Regions from separate parts of the Thauera humireducens genome, predicted to be linked through region 2. Evidence: riboswitches for the same ligand, from Rfam matches in the RefSeq annotation. Region 2 holds a riboswitch; each other region holds the start of a gene.
The links. A riboswitch is a leader RNA that binds a small molecule or an ion and turns the genes downstream of it on or off. The one in region 2 is predicted to bind cobalamin.
Positions count from the first base shown of each region.

Region 1: linked by a shared signal. The riboswitch ahead of AC731_RS13065 (TonB-dependent receptor domain-containing protein) and the one ahead of bluB (5,6-dimethylbenzimidazole synthase) in region 2 are both predicted to bind cobalamin.
Region 3: linked by a shared signal. The riboswitch ahead of AC731_RS14260 (energy-coupling factor ABC transporter permease) and the one ahead of bluB (5,6-dimethylbenzimidazole synthase) in region 2 are both predicted to bind cobalamin.

Region 1 is NZ_CP014646.1:2,781,138-2,785,342, reverse strand. Features, by position in the region: gene AC731_RS13080 (adenosylcobinamide-GDP ribazoletransferase) at 1-364, opposite strand, end outside; gene cobT (nicotinate-nucleotide--dimethylbenzimidazole phosphoribosyltransferase) at 375-1,421, opposite strand; gene cobU (bifunctional adenosylcobinamide kinase/adenosylcobinamide-phosphate guanylyltransferase) at 1,477-2,025, opposite strand; cobalamin riboswitch at 2,118-2,359, shown strand; gene AC731_RS13065 (TonB-dependent receptor domain-containing protein) at 2,491-4,205, shown strand, end outside.
Region 2 is NZ_CP014646.1:4,068,287-4,072,491, reverse strand. Features, by position in the region: gene AC731_RS18910 (bifunctional diguanylate cyclase/phosphodiesterase) at 1-1,620, shown strand, start outside; gene bluB (5,6-dimethylbenzimidazole synthase) at 1,676-2,416, opposite strand; cobalamin riboswitch at 2,464-2,657, opposite strand; gene rlmB (23S rRNA (guanosine(2251)-2'-O)-methyltransferase RlmB) at 2,693-3,445, opposite strand; gene rnr (ribonuclease R) at 3,438-4,205, opposite strand, start outside.
Region 3 is NZ_CP014646.1:3,040,976-3,045,180, reverse strand. Features, by position in the region: gene AC731_RS14270 (sirohydrochlorin chelatase) at 1-155, opposite strand, end outside; gene cobM (precorrin-4 C(11)-methyltransferase) at 152-979, opposite strand; gene AC731_RS14260 (energy-coupling factor ABC transporter permease) at 979-1,617, opposite strand; cobalamin riboswitch at 1,804-2,025, opposite strand; gene AC731_RS14255 (glycoside hydrolase family 19 protein) at 2,200-3,801, shown strand; gene AC731_RS14250 (CHAT domain-containing protein) at 3,943-4,205, shown strand, end outside.

The sequences.
Region 1 (4,205 bases), 1.3 Mb from region 2:
GCATCAGCACCATGCCGATGGTGCCGTAGCTGCCGATGCGCGAGTCCTTCATGATCGCCAGCACCTGCGCCTTATCCCAGCCGCCGCCGAGGCCGTCGCAGGTGTCGGCGAAGCCGTCTTCGTGGAAGGCGCCGGTGAGGCGGATCGTCACCGCCATCGACAGGATCACCGCCAGCGAGGCGGGCAGGACCAGCGCGAACACCGCGTAGCCTGCCGCGCCGGTTGCGCCCACCACCCAGCCGACCAGCGGGAAGAAGCGCGCCGCGTGGTTCAGCCGCTCGGGCGACCACGGCACCCAGGCCGGCACCGGCAGCCGGGTGAAGAAGCCGAGCGCGGTGAAGAACAGTTCGAGCTGGTAGCGCATGCCGTGTGCGTCAGCCCTGGTCGCTGACGCCGGCCGACTCGAAGCTCGCCATCTCGTTGAGGAAGCTCACCGCCGACTGCACCAGCGGCCAGGCTAGCGCGGCGCCGGTGCCTTCGCCCAGGCGCAGATCCAGCGACATCAGAGGCTCCACTCCCAAGTGGTCGAGCTGGATGCCGTGGCCGGGTTCCTGCGAGCGATGAGCGAACACGCAGTAGGGCAGCACGTCCGGGTCGATGGCGTGGGCGACCAGCAGTGCAGAGGTGACGATGAAGCCGTCGATCAGGACCAGCATCCTGCGCTCGGCGGCGCCGAGCATGGCGCCGGCCATCATGGCGATCTCGAGGCCGCCGTACTCGGCCAGCACCGCCAGGGGATCGGTTGGGCGGCCGCCGCGCTCCAGCGCCTGCTTGAGCAGGGCGCGCTTGTGGATGAGGCCGGCGTCATCCAGTCCGGTGCCGCGGCCGGTCACGGTGTAGAGGTCGGCGCCGTGCTCGGCACCGACCAGGCAGTGCGTCAGCAGCGAGGCCGAGGCGGTGTTGCCGATGCCCATCTCGCCGAAGCCGACACAGTTGCAGCCGTTGTCCGCCAGCGCATGGGTGATCTCGCGTCCGCGCTGCAGGGCGGCGTCGCGCTGTTCGGCGCTCATCGCCGGCTGTTCGATGTAGTTCGCCGTACCCGGCGCGATCTTGGCGTCGATGAGGCCGGCGCGCTTGCCGAAGTCGTGATTGACCCCCGCATCGACGACGGTCAGCCCCAGCCCCATCTGCCGGCTGAAGACATTGATTGCGGCGCCGCCGGCCAGGAAGTTCTCCACCATCTGCCAGGTCACGTCCTGCGGGTAGGCCGACACGCCCGCCCGCGCCGCGCCGTGGTCGCCGGCGAAGACGACGATGTGGGGCTGGCGCAACTGGGGCGTCAGCGTCTGCTGCACGAGGCCGATCTGCAGCGCCAGCGGCTCGAGCCGGCCGAGGGCGCCAAGCGGCTTGGTCTTGCGGTCGATCTTGTGTTGCAGCTCGGTGGCAATCGCCTGGTCGGGCGCGGTGATGGCGAGGTTCATGACGCGAGGTTTCCGGTGGAGCGGCGTCGGGGCCGCGGCTGGGTGGGGAGCGAGTTTAGTCCTGCTTCAGCACCAGCGGCAGGCCGGCGGCGACGAACACCACACGCGGGCACAGCGCGGCGACCGCCTGGTTGAGCCGGCCGGCCTCGTCGCGGAACAGGCGGCCGAGTGGGTGCTCCGGCACCAGGCCGAGGCCGACTTCGTTGGCGACCAGCACGATGCGGCCAGGCAGTCGCGGCAGGGTCGCGAGCAGCGCGTCGCGCTGCGCTCGGAACAGCGGCAGGGCTTCGGCATCGGCGCCGGGCGGCAGGCTCTCGGCGTCCACCAGCAGGTTGCTCAGCCACAGCGTCAGGCAGTCGACCAGCAGGCAGCGGTCGGGGGCTGCCTCGCGCCGCAGCGTGTCGGCGAGCGCCACCGGCGTCTCCACCGTGCGCCAGCCTGCGGGCCGGTCCGCCTGATGGCGGCGGATGCGTGCCGCCATCTCGTCGTCGAGCGCCTCGGCGGTCGCAATCACGGTCACCGCCAGCCCGGATTCGGTCGCGCGGCGCTCGGCCTCGCGGCTCTTGCCCGAGCGCGCGCCGCCCAGGATCAGCTCGCATGTCATTGTTCTGATGGCTCCTGTCCGGAAAGAGGACTGTCATTTATTGCAGTGCACGATACTCGCCCGTACGGTATCATCCGCCCCCACTGCCTCGGAAGGGGCGGCGCGTTATCGGTGCCCACGGGCGATTCTCGCCCAGGGTTAAACGGGAAACAGGTGCGCGGACCATCCTCTGCTCGATGGCCGCAATGCCTGTGCTGCCCCCGCAACGGTAAGTGCGCGCAAGGCGGATCACGCAGCCACTGGGAGGACGACTCCCGGGAAGGCGATCCACCCGTCCGGCCCTGCGGCCGGTACAGCGCACGAGCCCGGAGACCGGCCGGAACGCGAATTGGCGGATGTGCCGCGGGGTGGCGGCGACGGGCGCGGTTTGTCCTGCTCTCTTCGGTTCTCCCACGCTGTCGGCGCGTCCATGTGAAGTTGCCATGGCGTGCGGGGACGCGCGGCATGGCGAAGGGAGTTCCGACAATGAAGATCCGCCTTTCCGCGCTGGTTTCCGCGTGCGCGCTCGCTTACCCGTTCGTCCCGGCCCAGGCCGACGATGCCCAGCTTGGCCACGTCGTGGTCACCGCCACCCGCCAGCCCATCACGGCCGATGAGGCGCTTGCCAGCGTCGACGTGATCGACCGCGACGAGATCGCCCGTGCCGGCAATGCCACGCTGGTGCAACTGCTGTCCAGCCGTCCCGGCGTACAGGTGGCGAGCAATGGCGGTCCGGGCTCGAGCAGCAGCGTGTACCTCCGCGGCGCCAACTCGGGGCACACCCTGCTCCTGATCGATGGCGTGCGCGTGGGGTCGGCGACCAGCGGCTCGCCCACGCTCGAGAACCTTCCGCTCGAGCTGATCGACCGCATCGAGATCCTGCGCGGCCCGGCGAGCGCGCTCTACGGTTCCGATGCGATCGGCGGCGTGATCCAGGTGTTCACGCGCAAGGGACGCGAGGGTTTCCAGCCCAGCGTGCGTGCCGGCGTCGGCACCGATGGTGCGCGCACGCTGGGTGCGACGCTGGCGGGCGGGGTCGAGCGGCTGCGCTACAACGTGTCCGCCGGCAGCGAACGCAGTGACGGCATCGATGCCAAGCCGAAGTCGACGCGCGGCAGCGATCCCGACGACGACGGTTTCCGCAACGAGTACTTCAGCGGCTCGGTGTCGCTCGGTTTCCGCGACGCCGACGAGATCGGCCTGACCGTGCTGCATTCGGACATGCGCAACTGGTACGACAACGCCAAGGTGTTCAACTCGTATCTGGACAAGCGCACCGACTCGCTGGGGCTGCACATGCGCAACCAGATCACCGCCGACTGGACCAGCACCTTGCGCTTCGGCTACGGCGCGGACGAGTCGCACAACTATTCTGATCGTAACGCCAAATCCACGTTCGAGACCGCGCAGCGCCAGTTCACCTGGCAGCACGACATCGCCCTGGGCGTCGGCTCGCTGCTGGCCGCCTACGAGTATCTCGAGCAGGAAGTCGATTCGACGGCCGACTATGACAAGACCCAGCGGCACACCAATTCGGTGCTGCTCGGCTGGAGCGGACAGTTCGATCGCCATCACCTGCAGGTCAACGCCCGCCATGACGAGGATTCGCAGTTCGGCAGCAAGACCACCGGTGCGCTGGCCTACGGCTATCGGCTGACGCCGGAGTGGCGCGCGCGTGCCAGCATCGGCACGGCGTTCAAGGCGCCCACGTTCAACGACCTCTACTTTCCGTTCAGCGGCAACCCGAACCTGAAGCCCGAGGAGGCGCTGAACCGCGAGGCCGGCCTGGTGTGGGAGCGCGGCGGCACCAGCCTCAGCGCGACCTACTTCAACAACCGCATCAAGAACCTGATCGCGTGGGCGCCGGTGAACCCGGCCGATCCGATGGGCGACTGGGCGCCGGCCAACGTGGCGGAGGCCTCGATCCAGGGCGTCGAGCTGGCTGCCAGCACGATGCTGTGGGATTACCGCGTGCGGGCCAGCATCGACTTCCTCGACACGGAAGACGAGGAAACCGGCGATGAGCTCGGCCGTCGTGCGCGCATCGGCGGTTCGCTCGGCATCGAGCGCGCCACCGGGCCGTGGACCTGGGGGATGGAGTGGAACGCGCAGGGGCGGCGGTATGATCGAATCCCGAACAACGCGGCCAACCGCATGGGCGGCTACGGCCTGCTGAACGCCTACGTGCATTACGCGCTGGC
Region 2 (4,205 bases):
ATCGAATACGTCAACGAGGCCTTCTGCCGCATCACCGGCTTCTCGCGCGAGGAAGCGATCGGCCGCAATCCGCGCATCCTCAATGCCGGCCTCACGCCACGCGAGACCTATGAAGAGTTGTGGGCCACGCTGTTGCGGGGCGAGGTCTGGCGCGGCGAGTTCCACAACACGCGCAAGGATGGCGCGAGCTACCTCGAACTGGCCACGATCGCGCCGATCAAGCAGCCCGACGGCACCATCACGCACTACGTCGCGGTCAAGGAAGACATCACCCAGCGCAAGCAGTCCGAGGCGCTGCTGCACCGGCTGGCCTACTACGACGCGCTGACCGGGCTCCCCAACCGCGCCCTGCTGCGCGACCGCCTGCAGCAGGCGATCCGCGGCAGTGGTCGCAGCGAAGCCTGGGGCATGCTGATGCTGCTCGACGTCGACCGCTTCCAGCAACTCAACGACTCGCGCGGCCATGCCAGCGGCGACCAGTTGCTGAAGGAACTCGGCAACCGCCTGCGCGCCGCCATGCGCGAGGACGACACCGTCGCCCGCCATGGCGACGACGACTTCGCCATCGTCATCGAGAACATCGGCGACAATCAGGACGACGCCATCGCGCGCGCGGAGCTCATCGCGCGGAAGCTGCACGCCGAACTCGATGCGCCCTACGCACTCGGCGAGAACGGCGACGAGCCTCACTACGCTACCCTGAGCATCGGCGTGAGCCTGTTCCGCGGCAAGGCGGTCGCACCCGAGATGCTGCTCAAGCAGGCCGAAGTCGCGCTCTACCGGGCAAAGGAAGAAGGACGCAACGCCATCCGCTTCTTCAATCCGGAAATGCAGGCGGTCGTCGATGCCCACGCACGCATGGAAATCGGCCTGCGCGAAGCCCTGCAGGCCGGCAGCTTCCGCCTCGTCTATCAACCCCAGGTCGACCGCCACGGCCGGCTCGCCGGTGCCGAGGCGCTGATCCGCTGGCCAGGCACCGACGGCAAGATGATCTCGCCGGCCGAGTTCATTCCGCTGGCCGAAGACACGGGCCTGATCGTACAGATCGGCCAGTGGGTGCTGAGCACCGCCTGCGCACAGATCGCGCAGTGGCAACAGGCGCCGGCAACCCGCCAGCTTTCGATCGCGGTCAACGTGAGCGCGCGGCAGTTCCACCAGGCGGACTTCTTCGCCATGGTGCGCCGTACGGTCGAAGGCGCGGGCATCGACCCGAGCCGGCTCAAGCTCGAGCTGACCGAAAGCGTGATCCTGGGGGATCTCGACGAAACCGTGGCGCGCATGAACCAGTTGCGCACGCTCGGCATCCAGTTCGCACTCGACGATTTCGGCACCGGCTACTCCTCGCTGTCCTACCTCAAGCGCCTGCCCTTCGCCCAGCTCAAGATCGACCAGTCCTTCATCCGCGACATGACGGAGGACGAAGGCAGCGAGACCATCGTGCTGGCCATCCTGTCGATGAGCCACGCACTCGGCCTCGAGACGATCGCCGAAGGTGTCGAGACGCCGACGCAACGCGAGTTCCTGCGGCTGCACGGCTGCGAGTTCTATCAGGGCTACCTGTTCGGCAGGCCCTTGCCGATCGAGGCCTGGGGCGACTTCCTCGCCACCCTATCCGACTGAATCTTGAGCCGCTGCCAGGGCAAGGCGTCGAGCACGGCCGCCGCGGTCGAAACCCCTACTTCAGGATCGGCCACACCCGCCCGATCTCGTCGACCAGCCGCTCGCCCGCCTCGTCCGCCCTGCCCTGCCAGCCGTCGAAGTGCAGCAGTTCGGTCAGCGGCATGCGCTTGAGCCAGCCCGCCGACTCCAGCTCGGGCTTGTCATAGAAATGGCTGACGTAGCCGATGCACAGATAGGCGATCGGCACGATGTCCTGCGGAATGCCGAGCGCCTCGCGCAGGGTCTGCTGATGCAGGATGCTGACCCAGCCCACGCCCAGGCCCTCCGCGCGGGCGGCAAGCCACAGGTTCTGCACCGCGCACACCGCGCTGTAGACGTCCATCGCGCCGATGTGGGTGCGGCCGATCACCACCGGGCCGTTGCGGCTGCGGTCGCAGGTGATGCACAGGTTGACCGGCGCCTCGAGGATGCCCTCGAGCTTGAGCTTGCGATAGGTGTCGCGCTTGCCTTCCTCGAACATCAGCTCAGCCTCGGCATGGGCGGCGCGGAAGTCGGCTTGGATCTTCTGCCGCACTTCGCGCGAGCGCACCAGCACGAAGTCCCACGGCTGCATGAAGCCGACCGACGGTGCATGGTGGGCGGCCGTCAGCACGCGCGCGAGCACCTCGTCCGGGATCGGGTCGGGCAGGAACTGGCCGCGCACGTCGCGCCGGGTGTGGATGGCCCGATAGACGGCGGCGCGCTCCTCGGCACTGAACTGCGGATCGGTCTGGACGGCCTGCGAAGGACTGCTCATGAAATTCCCCTTGTCGTAGAGCAGTGGACAACCGCCGACCAGGCGGCTGCTTGATACGCTTCGGGGCCGGTCTTCCGGCTGTGGATCATCTCGTCCGGGCGCCTTCCCGATCCTTGCGGACCAGTGGCTGGGCAAACCATGCCCGGACAATCCCCATCACGGCGCTGGGCGCGCAGCGGAGTTGCACCGCTTTCCCGATTCTCCCGCGACTGGCGCGGGCACCCCGAAGCTCGAAGGGCGAGAGGTTACCCCAAAGACGGGGCTCGCCGGAACCGTTCAGCCGCGCTGGCGACGCGCCTCGAACAGGCAGATGCCGCTGGCGACCGACACGTTCAGGCTCTCGACACTGCCGTGCATCGGGATGCGGGCGAGTTCGTCGCAGGTCTCGCGCGTCAGGCGGCGCAAGCCGTCGCCTTCGGCACCCAGCACCCAGGCCACGGGCACCTTCTGGTCGATCTCGTACAGAGACTTCTCGGCCTCGCCGGCGGCACCGACCACCCACACGCCGGCATCCTGCATCTCGCGCAGTGCGCGGGCCAGGTTGGTGACGGTGATGTAGGGCACGGTGTCGGCCGCACCGCTGGCGACCTTGACCGCCGTGGCGTTGAGGCCCACCGCGCGATCCTTCGGCGCCACCACCGCATGCGCACCGGCGGCGTCGGCCACGCGCAGGCAGGCGCCGAGGTTGTGCGGGTCCTGCACGCCGTCGAGCACCAGGATCAGCGCATTCTCTTCGAGGCTGTCGAGCACGTCGGCGAGCTTGATGTCGCGCCGCGTGGCGTCGACCTTGGCCACCACACCCTGGTGGCGCCGCGTGCCGACCAGCGCGTCGAGCTTGTCGCCTTCGCTGGACGTGATGCGTGCGCCCGCGGCCTCGGCCTGGGCAACGAACTTGCGCACTCGGGCGTCCTTGCGATCGCCGGACAGGAAGATTTCCAGCACCGAATCCGGCGCGTGGCGTAGCTTGGCGGAAACGGCATGGAAGCCGTAGATGAGGCGGGTGGAGACAGTTTCTGGGGCTTTAGCCACGGCGGGTTCCCTTGGTCGAGGTCTTGCCGCCAGAACGTGCGGCCGGTTTGGAGGCGCGCGATTCTACCGGCTCGGCAGCGGTCGCGGACGCCTTCACCGCCTTCGCAGCGGATTTCTTCGCCGGCTTGGCTGCAGGCTTCACCTTGGCGCCCGCCTTGACTTTGGACTTGGCCTTGGCGGCGGGTGCCTTTGCCTTCTTCGCAGGCTTGCCCTCCGCCTTGTCCGCCGCCTTGCGCTTCTTGCCGGCCCGCGCGCTGGCCGCCTCCTCTGCCGCGAGTTTCTGCGCCGCTGCCTCCTGGTCGGCCGCCTTCTGCCAGATATCGTCGAGCACGCTCGCTTGCGGCGCCTTCTGCGCGGAAAGCGCCGTTGCGGCCTTGACGCGCGACTTACGCGCCGGTGTCACCGGCGTGGGGGGCGTTTCCGGCACGGACTGCGCCTTGACCCGGGGCTTGCGCGCCGGCTTTGCCGCGATGGCGGCCGGTTCAATCACTTCTTCGGCCGGCGCGGCGGCAGGCTTCGCCCGCGCCTTCCTTGCCGGCTTGGCGACCTCCACGGCGGACGCCGCGGCCGGTGCTGCCACGACGACGGTCTCCACCGCGGCCTTGTCGGCAGCCGTCCTTGTCGTTCTGCGCGCACGCCGAGGCGCGGGAGCCGGCGTCTCCTCCACCACGGCGACAGGCTTCTCGACCGCCAGCGGACCTTCGATCAGGCGGAAGTCGATCTTGTTGGTGGCCATGTCGACCCGCACCAGCTGCACCTT
Region 3 (4,205 bases), 1.0 Mb from region 2:
GCGTCGAGCAAGACCTCGGCATGCTCGATGAAGCAGGTCTCGATGCGCCAGCCGGGGTGGCGATCGCGCCACTGGGCGGCGAAATGCAGGATCTCCTGGTTGCCCTCGCGATTGCGCGAGCCGTGGCCGACGAGGAGGATGGCGGTGTCGTTCATGCGGATTCTCCGGTGGGCAGGCCGGCTTCGGAGGCAGGCGCCGAGGCCTTGCGGAAACGGTGGCCGAAGCCCGGGTCGTAGAGCTTGGAGCGGGCGATGTCGGGCCAGTGGCGGGCGCCGAGCGCGGGGCTGGCGATGATCATGGCCTGGCTGGCGATCTTCTCGTCCTGGCAGCGGCGCTTGATGTCGGCCAGCGTGCCGCGGACGATCTTCTCCGCGCCCGGCCAGCTCGCCTTCTGCACCACAACGATGGGCGCCTCCTCCGGCCAGCCGGCGGCGCGCAGCGCGCGCTGCACCTCGTGCAGCAGCGTGATCGACAGGAAGATGCACAGCGTCGTGCGGTGCGCGGCGAGCGCCGCCAGGTCTTCGCCCGGCGGCATCGGCGTGCGGCCGGCGACGCGGGTGAGGATCACGGTCTGCGTCACTTCCGGCAGGGTCAGGGTCTCACCGGCGGCGGCGGCCGAGGCCATCGCCGAGGACACGCCCGGCACCACCTGCCAGGCGATGCCCGCCGCATCGAGCGGGCGGGTCATCTCGACCAGCGCGCCATACAGGCCGGGGTCGCCGGTCTGCAGGCGCACCACGGTGCGATGGCGGGCGCAGGCGTCGAGCAGCCAGGCGCTCATGGCCTCGAGCGTCATGTCCCTGGAGTCGCGGATCTCGCAGTCGGCCGGCGCGTACTGCGTGGCCGTGCGGTCGACCAGCGAGCCGGCGAACAGGATCGCTCCGGCCTGCTCGAGCAGGCGGCGGCCCTTCACGGTGATCAGGTCCGGGTCGCCGGGCCCTGCGCCGACGAACCAGACCGTGCCGGGCGTCCCGGTCATCAGCGGCTCGCCGGGACGGCGAAGCAGAGCTGGACCAGCGGGCGATGCGCCTGCGACTGCAGCAGCCTGACGACGGCCACGGTCAGCACCGGCTCGATCAGCACCACCGGCAGGTAGGCGGCGGCAAAGGTCATCCACTCGGCGAAGGGGGTGGCAACCTCGCCCATCGACAGCCAGAAGCCGACCATGATCGCGACGCCGGCGTAATAGGCGGCATCGAGCTTGAGCACCGACCTGATCTCGGTCGCTGCCCCGGCGGCGAGCCTGCGACCGAGGCCGAGATGCAGCGCAAGCAATGGCACGGCCAGCGACAGGAAGTTGACGCCCAGGTGCAGCAGGTCGGCGGGCTCGAAGATCACGCCCTGCAGCAGCAGGCCCAGGCCGAAGCCGAGCAGCGTGGGCACGAAGCCCAGCGTCAGGTAGATCGGCATCGCCCCGATGAAGTGCAGTTCCGACGCGCCGGCGGGCAGGTGGAAGCTCTGCATGAAGACCGAGAAGAACAGCGCCGCGAGCAGCGTACGCAGGACGAGTTGTGGCTGCTTGAGCAGTTGCGGTGCCTGGGCGGCGGCGAGGCCGATGGCGGTGAGATTGGCGGCGGCGATCTTGGCGCCGGAAAGGATGCCGGGTTCGATATGCATGATGACTCCCCACGAGTGCTTCGAATCAACGATGGGAGCCACGCAGGCGGAGTGTGCGTACGTGCGCGCACCCTGGCCTCGCCAAGGACGTGCGGACGCATGCAATACGAATCGGCTGGAGCTTCCGGCGCACGCAGGCAGCCGGCGGAAAACCAGTCGGATCGAACCCTCACCCCGGGGCTCACATCAACCAAACTCGATCGGGCCGGTCTTCTGGCTTGCCTTCTTCCTCGTCCGCCGACCTTCCCGAGCGCAAGGCTCAGTGGCGTGTGGCGGAGTCGTCAGGCTCACAGCAGCGGGGGCTGCGCCGGACTGGTCGTACGCGCGGGGCGGACGACGTCACCGGACTTCCCGTTTCACCCTGTCATGCGGCTGCATGACAAGGCACCCGGATCGAATGCGGGCGCAGACTAATCGAAACCGATCCGGATATGCAAGTTGCCGCTGCGGAAGGTCGCGGCGTGACCGCAGGGTAGAGGCGACATTCCGATGGGCTGCGCCACGGCTTGAATAGCGTGCGCGCCTGGGCTTTAGTGAGAGTGCGCCGACGGCCGCGGGGGCGCGCTTTCCGGGAGACACAGCATGTTGATCACGCGCGAGGTGCTGACCCGCATGGGGGCGACCGGTCCCAATGCCGATCGCTATGTCGAGGCGCTCGATGCGGCCATGGCCCGGCATGCCATCGACACGGCGCCGCGCATCGTCCATTTCCTCGCGCAGACACTGCACGAGTCGGGCTGCCTGCGCCTGACGGAGGAGAACCTGAACTACTCGGCGGACGGACTGCTGAGGGTGTTTCCACGCTATTTCCCTACCCGTGCCGACGCCGAGGCCTGTGCGCGCAAGCCCGAGCGGATCGGCAACCGCGTGTATTCCGGGCGCATGGGCAACGGGCCCGAAGCCAGCGGCGACGGCTTCCGCTACCGTGGCCGGGGCCTGATCCAGCTCACCGGCAAGGACAACTACCGCGCCCTGGCGCGCTGGTGCGGCCAGGACGTGGTGGCCGAGCCCGACCGCGTGGCCGGCGAGCTGGCGGTGCAGTCCGCCGTGTTCTTCTGGGAGCGCAACGCCCTCAACGACCTGGCCGACATCGATGACCTGAAGGCGATCACGCGCCGCATCAACGGTGGCCTCAACGGCTTTGCCGACCGCCGCGAACTGCTCGAGAAGGGCCGCCACGCGCTGCGCGAGCTCGGGCTGGCGGGCTCGGTGGCACCGGCCTCGGTGCCGTTTGCCCCCACGCACCGTGTGGTGCCGCTGCAGCTGAACCTGCGTTCCGCCCCGCGCGTGTCGCCGGCGACCTTGCTGGCTTCGCTGGCACAGGGGACCGAGGTCGAGGTGCGCGGGCCGGGCGCGGCCGCGGGCTGGGTGCGGGTTCGCGTGATGCTCGGCGGGACGATGCGTGAGGGCGTGGTGGCCGAGCAGTATCTGGCCGCCGTGGCGCCACAGCCGCGTGCCCGCGGCCGTGCGCGTGCCGCGCTGCAGGGCGCGGCGTCGCTTCCGGCCTTGCCGCCCGCGGTGCTGCACGACGCCCTGTCCGCGACCAGCCGGGTCCGTGCGGAGGGGCGCATCCATCCGCTCGCCGAGGGCGATCGGCCTGCGCGCAACGCGCGGGTGTCGACGGCGCGTGCCGCCGAACTGCAGTCGATCCTGGATTGGCTCGATGTCGCCAACCCCGCGCATCGCCGCTATCGGCCGCTCGATGGCAAGGGCGTGGCGCTGGCGTATGTCGCCGACTGCGCCGACCTTGCCGGCGTCTATCTGCCGCGGGTGTGGTGGACCGACAGCGCGCTGCGCCGCCTGACGCTGGGCGAGGCGGTCGCAGCGGTCCTCGACCAGACCGTGCGCGAGATCGGCATCAATGCGCTTCACGACTGGCTCGACGACCAGGGCACGGCCTTCGGCTGGGTGCGCGAACTCGACCCCACACTGCTGCAGGCGGCGGCGAATGCGGGCGAGGTCTGCGTGATCGTTGCGCGCCATCGCGACATCGACCAAGCGGGGCAGGTCTCGCTGGTCGTGCCGGAGCAACCGGGCGCCGAGGCCCTGCGCCGCGCGGATGGCGAGGTGCTGCGGCCGCTCGAGTCGATGGCCGGCCGTCGTGGCGTGCGCGCCGCGGTGTCGCGCAATGCCTGGTGGACGGGGCGCCGCTTCCAGTCCTTCGCGTTCTGGCGCCACCCGTGACGGAGCGGTGAAGGTGGATGATACGTTGCGCCGCAGCGCCGTCGCACGGCCGGTGTCAGTGCTCGCTGAAAATTCCATGGGCATGAGAGGATCGTCGCTCCGACGGGCGGGTCGTCCGCGGGTCGAACAAGGGAGAGCATCGTGGCCAACAGTCAATCCACCCGGCGCGGCGCGCCTGCGCTGAAACTGCCGGTGCAGGCCGAGGCGGGCGCCGGCACGGCACTGCCCGGCGTGCTGCGCAGCGCCGGCAGTCGCGCCGACGGCAGCGACGGCATCGCCCTGGTGCCCGGCCTCAAGGTCGTGCGCACGCTCGAACTCGCCGAAGTCAGCCGCAGCGCCGACGCGCCCGCACCGGCGCAGCTCGATGCCGGGCCGCGCCTGCTGGCGCTGGAGGCGTCTGACGG